2 linked regions of the Tahibacter amnicola genome follow. The protein of the gene in region 1 interacts with the protein of each later gene in a pairwise test. Links are inferred from orthologs where the notes say so. Each region holds a gene or a part of one and is shown in the gene's direction. Other genes may lie near its edges.

Region 1 (4,425 bases):
GCGACATCGAGCAGAAGCCGCTTTCGCGCATCAAGAAGATTTCCGGCGCGAACCTGGCGCGCAACTGGGCGATGATCCCCCACGTCACGCAGCACGACGATGCGGACATCACCGACCTTGAAGCCCTGCGCGTGGCGGTGAACAAGGAAAACGAAAAGAGCGGCATGAAACTCACCATGCTGGCCTTCCTGATCAAGGCCTGCGTGTCCGCGCTCAAGAAGTACCCGGAGTTCAACGCCTCACTCGATGCCAGCGGCGAGAACCTGATCCTCAAGAAATATTTCCACATCGGCTTCGCCGCCGACACGCCCAACGGGCTGGTCGTGCCGGTGCTGCGCGATGCCGACCGCAAGGGCGTGCTGGAGATCGCGCGCGAAACGGCCGAGCTCGCCGGCAAGGCCCGCGACGGCAAGCTGGGCCCGGCCGACATGTCCGGCGGCTGTTTCTCGATCTCGTCCCTGGGCGGTATTGGCGGAACGGCGTTCACGCCGATCGTCAACGCGCCGGAAGTGGCCATCCTGGGTGTATCCAAGTCGCAGACCAAACCGGTGTGGGACGGCAAGGCCTTCCAGCCGCGCCTGATCCTGCCCCTGTCGCTCAGCTATGACCACCGTGTCATCGATGGCGCGTCCGCGGCACGTTTCACCAGTTACCTAGGCCAGGTGCTCGCCGATATGCGGCGGACGCTGCTGTAACCGGTGGCGCGCCGCTTGCTTGCACGCGGTTCGGTCGGGCGGTGTCGCCGCCCACCTTCCGCGCTCCGCGACGGCGCGGCCGGTCCGTACCCTGGCAGGTCTCGCATCCCCTCGCCAGCGCAACGGTTTTGTCCTGATGTCCCCTGTAAGTGAGCAGATCTGTGTACCCCGAGTTTGAGGACATCCGGATTGTCGATCTGGACCTGAAGAAGACGACCTGGTCGCGCGTCCACGAGACGTTGCGCATCATGTTCCTCCGGCTCAATCGCGAACCGCCCGACAACGACTGGACGCGCCTGTTCTTCGAGGAACGTGAAACCCGGATCGTGTCGCGCCGCCGCGGACTGTGGATCGAAGACGGCTACATCAGCTTCGACACGCTGCCCGACGAAGTGGAGAAAGTCCATTTGCCGGACATCGCCAAGTCGATCGAATACGCCAATGCGCGCTACCGCGAATTGCTGGCGCAGAAGCGGCAGAAGCTGGCCGAGGCGCAGGCCGAGCAGCGCAGCGAGCACGATGAACTGCTGGCGCTGCGAGACCGGCTTCGCAGCGTTTTCGGGCCGGCGCCTGCGGCACCTGAGCCCCCGCCAACGCCGTCGCGCCCGGTTTTCGGACCGGGCTCTTATGTCGCCCCGTCGCCGGCTCCGGCCGCCGCGCCGGTGGCGGCAAATCCGATCAATGAATTCCAGGCACGGCGCGATGCCCTCAAGCAGCGCTTCCGCCATGCCCTGACCCCCAAGGACAAGGAGCAGAAAGGTGGCGACGACTGAAGTCAAAGTGCCGGACATCGGTGGAGTGACCGTTCCGGTGATCGAAATCCTCGTCAAAGCCGGGGATACGGTGAAAAAGGAACAGGGCCTGGTCACGCTCGAATCGGACAAGGCCACGATGGAAGTGCCGTCTTCTGCCGCAGGCGTGGTCAAGGAAATCCGCGTCAAGCTCGGCGACGAGGTCAGCGAAGGCGCTGTCGTCGTCGTGCTGGAAACCGAGGGCGCCGCGGCGTCCAAGCCGTCGCCCGCACCACCCGCAGCCGCGCCCGCTCAGGCGGCCGCAGCGACTCCGGCCAGCAGCACGCCGCCGGCGGTGGCGCCGAAGGTCACCGCGGCGCCGTCCAGTGGCCGAAAAGCCGACGTCGAATGCCAGGTGTGCGTGCTCGGTGCGGGCCCCGGCGGTTACACGGCCGCGTTCCGCGCCGCCGATCTGGGACAGAGCGTCGTCCTGATCGAGCGCTATGCCACGCTCGGCGGCGTCTGTCTCAATGTCGGCTGCATTCCTTCCAAGGCGCTGTTGCACGCGGCGCGTGTCATCGACGAGGCGCGCCAGTTTGCCAGTCACGGCATCACCTTCGGCGAACCGCAGGTGGATCTGGACAAGCTGCGCAGCCACAAGGAACAGGTCGTCGGCCAGCTCACCGGCGGTCTCGCCGGCATGGCCAAGCAGCGCAAGGTGACCGTCGTGCGCGGCACCGGCCGCTTCGTATCGCCCAACGAGATCGAAGTCGAAGGCGAAGACGGCAAGAAGCTCGTGCGCTTTGACAACGCCATCATTGCGGCCGGTTCGCAGGCGGTGAAGCTCCCGGGCTTTCCCTGGGACGATGCGCGCATGATGGATTCCACCGACGCCCTGGAGCTGGCCGAGATTCCCAAGAACCTCCTGGTGGTCGGCGGCGGCATCATCGGCCTGGAAATGGCCTGCGTGTACGACGCGCTCGGTTCCAGGGTGACGGTGGTGGAACTGCTCGACCAGCTCATGCCGGGCGCTGACCCGGATCTGGTGCGTCCGCTGCAGCAGCGGTTGTCCAAGCGCTATGCCGGCATTCACCTCAAGACCAAGGTGGCCCGTATCGAAGCCAGGCCCGAAGGCCTTCTCGCCACCTTCGAGGGCGAAAAGGCGCCGGAGCCGACGCTGTACGATCGCGTGCTGGTCGCCGTCGGCCGTTCGCCCAACGGCGGCAAGGTCGACGCGCAGAAAGCCGGCGTGCAGGTGACCGACCGCGGCTTTATTCCGGTCGACCGCCAGATGCGCACCAACGTGCCGCACATCTTCGCGATCGGCGATCTCGTCGGTAATCCGATGCTGGCACACAAGGCCACGCACGAAGCGCGCGTGGCCGCGGAAGTGGCGGCGGGGATGAAGAGCGAATTCGTCGCCCGCGTCATTCCCAGCGTGGCCTACACGGATCCGGAAGTGTCGTGGGTGGGCCTGACGGAAGCGGATGCAAAGAAGCAGGGCATCGCCTACGGCGTCGGCAAGTTCCCGCATGCCGCCTCGGGGCGCGCCATTGGTATCGGACGCACCGAAGGCTTCACCAAGCTGATCTTCGACGAGCACACCCATCGGGTGCTGGGTGCGGGCATCACCGCACCCAATGCCGGCGACCTGATTGCCGAAGTGGCCCTGGCCATCGAGATGGGCTGCGAAGCCGCGGATATCGGCCTGACCATCCACCCGCATCCGACCCTGAGTGAATCGGTCGGCATGGCGGCGGAAGTCTACGAAGGTACCGCGACGGATATCTACGTACCGAAGAAGAAGTAGTCCTGTTCCGGCGCGGGTGCTGCGCAGTGCGTAGCGCCCGCGTCGGATCACGCTTGCGCGCAGGCCCTCGCCACCACAGCTTGCAGGCGTTGCGCGACGGCCGTGCGGTCGTAGTGTTCCAGCACATAGCGACGCCCGCTCGATCCCATCGCCTGCCGCGCGTCCGTGTCCAGCGACAGTGCCTGGCGCATCGCGTCCACCAGGCCGTTGCGGGATGAATAGGTGATGCCGCCACCCGAGCGGGTCACATGGTCGGCAAGAACATCGCAACGGGCGTTGACGATGACGGGCGCTGTCTGCGCCATCGCCTCCAGCGTAACGATGGAAAAGCTCTCCAGCGCCGAGGGCATGACGAAGGCCGTCGCGCCGGCCATCAGTGCGGACTTGCTGTCGGCATCGACGAACCCCAGAAAACGGATATCCGGATGCGAGGGAAGGGGCATGCCCTCCGAGCCGGTCAGCCACAGTTGCACCGGTTCGCGCCGTTCCCGGCGCAGCGCCAGGAACGCGTCGATCAATTCACCGCAGCCCTTGGCCTCGTCGATACGTCCGCAGTAGAGGAAGTAGGACGTCTCGCCGCGTGCGTGCGGGTTGCGGGCGTCGGCGATCCGCGTGTCCACCGCCATGCCGACGACGTCACCCTCGTCGACCTGCCACAGCCGCCGCCCCAGCCGCCGCTCGGCGTCGGTCAGCCAGATCCGGTGCCCGCAGGCGCGCGCTGCCGCGGCGTAGACGGGCAGGTAGGCCGGCGGTTCGTCGTGCAGCGTGGGGATCAGCACCTGCTTGCGCGGGGGTACAACGGACAGGGAAAAATGCGTGGTCGGGTAAAGATAGGTACAAAAGAGCACGCAGGCGTAGCGCTCATGTTCCGCATCGAGCCAGTCGTACAGGCCGGGGCACCAGGGGCCCTGCGCACGGATGAACTCTTCCGCCAGCTGTGGCCGCCAGCCGAGGGGGCCTTCGGCGCCGGGTTGGCGCCGCGCGTAGTCCGCGAGCAGGCGTCGATGCAGGTCGTTGAACCAGGGCCCCCGCGGCCAGGCGGTCGGGAACCGGCGCAGGGTGATCCCGTCGTGCTGCGATTCTCCGGCCGGCAGTTCGTTGGCCCAGGTGCGGTAATCGCGCGCGCAGCTGGTGAGTACCTCCACCGCGTAGTGCGGGGCCAACAGTTCCGCATAATGCCAGGCCAATG
Region 2 (3,550 bases), 3.4 Mb from region 1 along the record:
AGCCGGCAGCGACCCAGCCGGTGATGTACCAGAACATCCGGTCGCGCCCGACCACCCGCGAGCTCTACGCACGCCAGCTCGAATCGCAGAACATCATCGCCGCCGGCGAAGCACAGCAGTACGTCGAGGATTACCGCAAGAAGCTCGAATCCGGCCAGCCGGTCGCCGAACTCGACGGCCAGTTCAAGGATCCCTACGCCCTCGACTGGACCAAGTTCATCAACGGCAAGCTCGACATGCCCCACAAGACGGGCGTGGCCAAGGACAAGCTCGTGGCCTTGAGCCAGAGCCTGCTGCAGCTGCCGGCGGACCTGTCGCTGCATCCGCGCGTCGCAAAGATCTACGAAGATCGCGGCAAGATGGCCGCGGGCCAGCAACCGATGGACTGGGGCTTCGCCGAGAACCTGGCCTACGCCTCGCTGATTGCCGAAGGCTACGACCTGCGCGTCGTCGGCCAGGACGTCGGCCGCGGCACCTTCTTCCACCGTCACGCCGTACTGCATGACCAGAAGACCGATGGCACCTACCTGCCGCTGGCCAATGTCCGCGCCGGCGCGAACGTCGCCGTCATCGACTCGGTGCTGTCCGAGGAAGCGGTGATGGCCTACGAATACGGCTTCACCACGTCCGAGCCGAACACGCTGGTGATCTGGGAAGCGCAGTTCGGCGACTTCGCCAATGGCGCCCAGGTCGTGATCGACCAGTTCATCAGCTCGGGCGAAGCCAAGTGGGGCCGCCTGTCCAGCCTGGCGCTGTTCCTGCCGCACGGTTACGAAGGCCAGGGCCCGGAGCATTCCTCCGCCCGTCTGGAGCGCTTCCTCCAGCTGTGCGCGCTGAACAACATGCAGGTATGCGTGCCGACCACCCCGGCGCAGGCGTTCCACATGATCCGCCGCCAGATGGTGCGCGACTGCCGCAAGCCGCTGGTGGTGATGACACCCAAGTCCCTGCTGCGCCACAAGCTGGCTGTCTCCTCTTTTGAAGATCTGGCCAACGGCGGATTCCAGCTGGTCATTGCCGACTCCACCGCGAAGTCGGCGCAGAAGGTCCGTCGCGTCGTGCTGTGCTCGGGCAAGGTGTATTTCGACCTGGTCGATGACGCCGAGAAGCGCGGCGTCACGGATGTCGCGATCATCCGCGTCGAACAGCTGTACCCGTTCCCGCGCGCCGAGGTGAAGGCGGAGCTGGCGAAGTACACGGCCGCCAGGGAAGTCGTGTGGTGCCAGGAAGAGCCCATGAACCAGGGCGCCTGGTACCAGATCCAGCATCACCTGCGCGCCAGCATTGGCGGCGAGCAGAGCCTGAGCTACGCCGGCCGCAGCCGTTCGCCGGCGCCGGCCTGCGGTCACCACAATACCCACGTCGCCGAACAGGCGGCCCTGGTCGAGCAGGCGCTTGTCGCGCCCGTCGGCACTGATCACGCCTCGGAGTAATAAAAAGATGGCCATCGAAGTCAAAGTCCCGGTTTTGCCCGAATCCGTTTCCGACGCCACCATCGCCACCTGGCACAAGAAGGCCGGCGAAGCGGTCAAGCGCGACGAGAACCTGGTCGACCTGGAAACCGACAAGGTCGTGCTCGAGGTGCCGGCCCCGGCCGACGGCGTGCTGAAGGAAATTCGCCGCCAATCCGGCGACACGGTGAACAGCCAGGAAATCATCGCCATCATCGAGGAAGGCGCCGCTGCCGCTCCGGAAGCCAAGCCCGCCGCCGAAGCCGCCGCGCCAGCGAAGGCCGCCGCTCCCGCCGCCGCGCCGGCCGCCGCTGCCAGTGACCTCTCGCCGGCCGGCCGTCGTGTCGCCACCGAGAACGCGATCGATCCGGCCCAGGTTGCCGGTACGGGCCGCGACAGCCGCGTCACCAAGGAAGACCTGGTCAACTTCATGCGCTCCGGTGGCGCCGCCGCGCCGGCCGCCAAGGCCCCGGCAGCACCCGCTCCGGCCGCAAAGCCGACGCCGGGATCGCGCCCGGAAGAGCGCGTGCCGATGACCCGCATGCGCGCGAAGATCGCCGAGCGCCTGATGCAGTCGAAGAACTCGATCGCCATGCTGACCTCGTTCAACGAGATCAACCTGGGCAAGGTCATGGCCATGCGCAAGGAGCTGGTCGAGCAGTTCGAGAAGACCCACGGCATCAAGCTGGGCTTCATGAGCTTCTTCGTGAAGGCCGCCTGCGAAGCGCTCAAGCGCCATCCGATCATCAATGCCTCGGTGGACGGCAACGACGTCATCTATCACGGCTACCAGGACATTTCGGTCGCCGTCTCCACCGACAAGGGCCTGGTCACGCCGGTCCTGCGCGACGCCCAGCACATGAGCTTCGCCGAAGTCGAACGCCAGATCGCCGGCTATGCCAAGAAGGCGCGTGAAGGTGGTCTGACCCTGGACGACCTCGCCGGCGGCACTTTCACCATCACCAATGGCGGCACCTTCGGCTCGCTGTTCTCCACGCCGATCGTCAACCCGCCGCAGAGCGCCATCCTGGGCATGCACGCCATCAAGGACCGCGCCATCGTCGAGAACGGCCAGGTCGTGGCCGCCCCGATGATGTACGTGGCGCTCAGCTACGATCACCGCATCATCGACGGCAAGGATGCCGTGCTGTTCCTCGTCGACATCAAGAACCAGCTCGAAAACCCGCACAAGATGCTGCTGGGCCTCTGACGGCCAGTCATCCGTGCGCCGTCCAGCGACGGTGATGGCGAACCTGCCCACGAGCGCGGCGATTGCCGCGCTCGTGCCGGACGCTTACCCGGCGCACGCTCGGTGCACCCCGTGACGCAACGTCGGTTCAACCGTTATGTGGCGCAGTCCGTCTCCGGAATCACACCCGCTGGAATGGACGGAACGCCGCCAATGACGACACCACTTCCTTCGAGAATCCCCAGATGAGCCAACATTTTGATGTCGTTGTGATCGGCGCCGGCCCCGCCGGATACGTGGCCGCGATCCGCGCCGCCCAGCTCGGCCTGAAGACGGCCTGCGTCGACGCCTACGTCGGCAAGGATGGCAAGCCGGCGCTTGGCGGCACCTGCCTCAACGTAGGTTGCATTCCGTCCAAGGCGCTGCTCGATTCGTCCAAGCAGTTCCACAACCTGACGCACAACTTCGCCGTGCACGGCATCAGCGCGTCGAACCCGACCATCGACGTCGGCGCCATGATTGGCCGCAAAGACAAGATCGTGAAGCAGTTCACCGGCGGCATCACCATGCTGTTCAAGTCGAACAAGGTCACGCCGGTTGCCGGCTTTGCCACGCTCAAGCCGGGTCGCGTCGTCTCGGTGAAGGCGGCAGATGGCAGCGTCAGCGAGCTGACCGCCACCAACGTCATCATCGCCGCGGGCTCCGTGCCGATCGAGCTGCCGTTCGCGAAGTTCGACAACAAGAACATCGTCGATAACGCCGGCGCACTCGACTTCGCCAGCACGCCCAAGCGCCTGGGCGTCATCGGTGCGGGCGTGATCGGCCTGGAACTGGGCAGCGTGTGGAAGCGCCTGGGTGCCGAAGTCACCATCATCGAAGCGCTGCCGGATTTCCTCGCCGCCGCCGACCA

Evidence for each region. Proteins that work in one complex are often made in the same cells at the same time.
Region 2: the proteins of lpdA (region 1) and odhB interact in binary tests that used the Escherichia coli proteins (3 or more experiments, as listed by UniProt). The link is inferred for Tahibacter amnicola from one-to-one orthologs.

Annotation. Positions count from the first base shown.
Region 1 is NZ_CP104694.1:6,326,902-6,331,326, reverse strand. What follows is about bases 848-3,845. They hold lpdA (dihydrolipoyl dehydrogenase), read left to right. Parts: upstream 848-1,454; coding sequence 1,455-3,236; downstream 3,237-3,845. Other genes in these bases: N4264_RS25075 (glycosyltransferase family 4 protein), read right to left, coding at 3,284-3,845; N4264_RS25085 (hypothetical protein), read left to right, coding at 857-1,468. Also shown: N4264_RS25090 (dihydrolipoyllysine-residue acetyltransferase), read left to right, coding at 1-695; more of N4264_RS25075, read right to left, coding at 3,846-4,425. UniProt on the Escherichia coli protein: Lipoamide dehydrogenase is a component of the glycine cleavage system as well as of the alpha-ketoacid dehydrogenase complexes.
Region 2 is NZ_CP104694.1:2,941,706-2,945,255, reverse strand. What follows is about bases 714-3,550. They hold odhB (2-oxoglutarate dehydrogenase complex dihydrolipoyllysine-residue succinyltransferase), read left to right. Parts: upstream 714-1,440; coding sequence 1,441-2,661; downstream 2,662-3,550. Other genes in these bases: lpdA (dihydrolipoyl dehydrogenase), read left to right, coding at 2,886-3,550; N4264_RS12400 (2-oxoglutarate dehydrogenase E1 component), read left to right, coding at 714-1,433. Outside these bases: more of N4264_RS12400, read left to right, coding at 1-713. UniProt on the Escherichia coli protein: E2 component of the 2-oxoglutarate dehydrogenase (OGDH) complex which catalyzes the second step in the conversion of 2-oxoglutarate to succinyl-CoA and CO(2).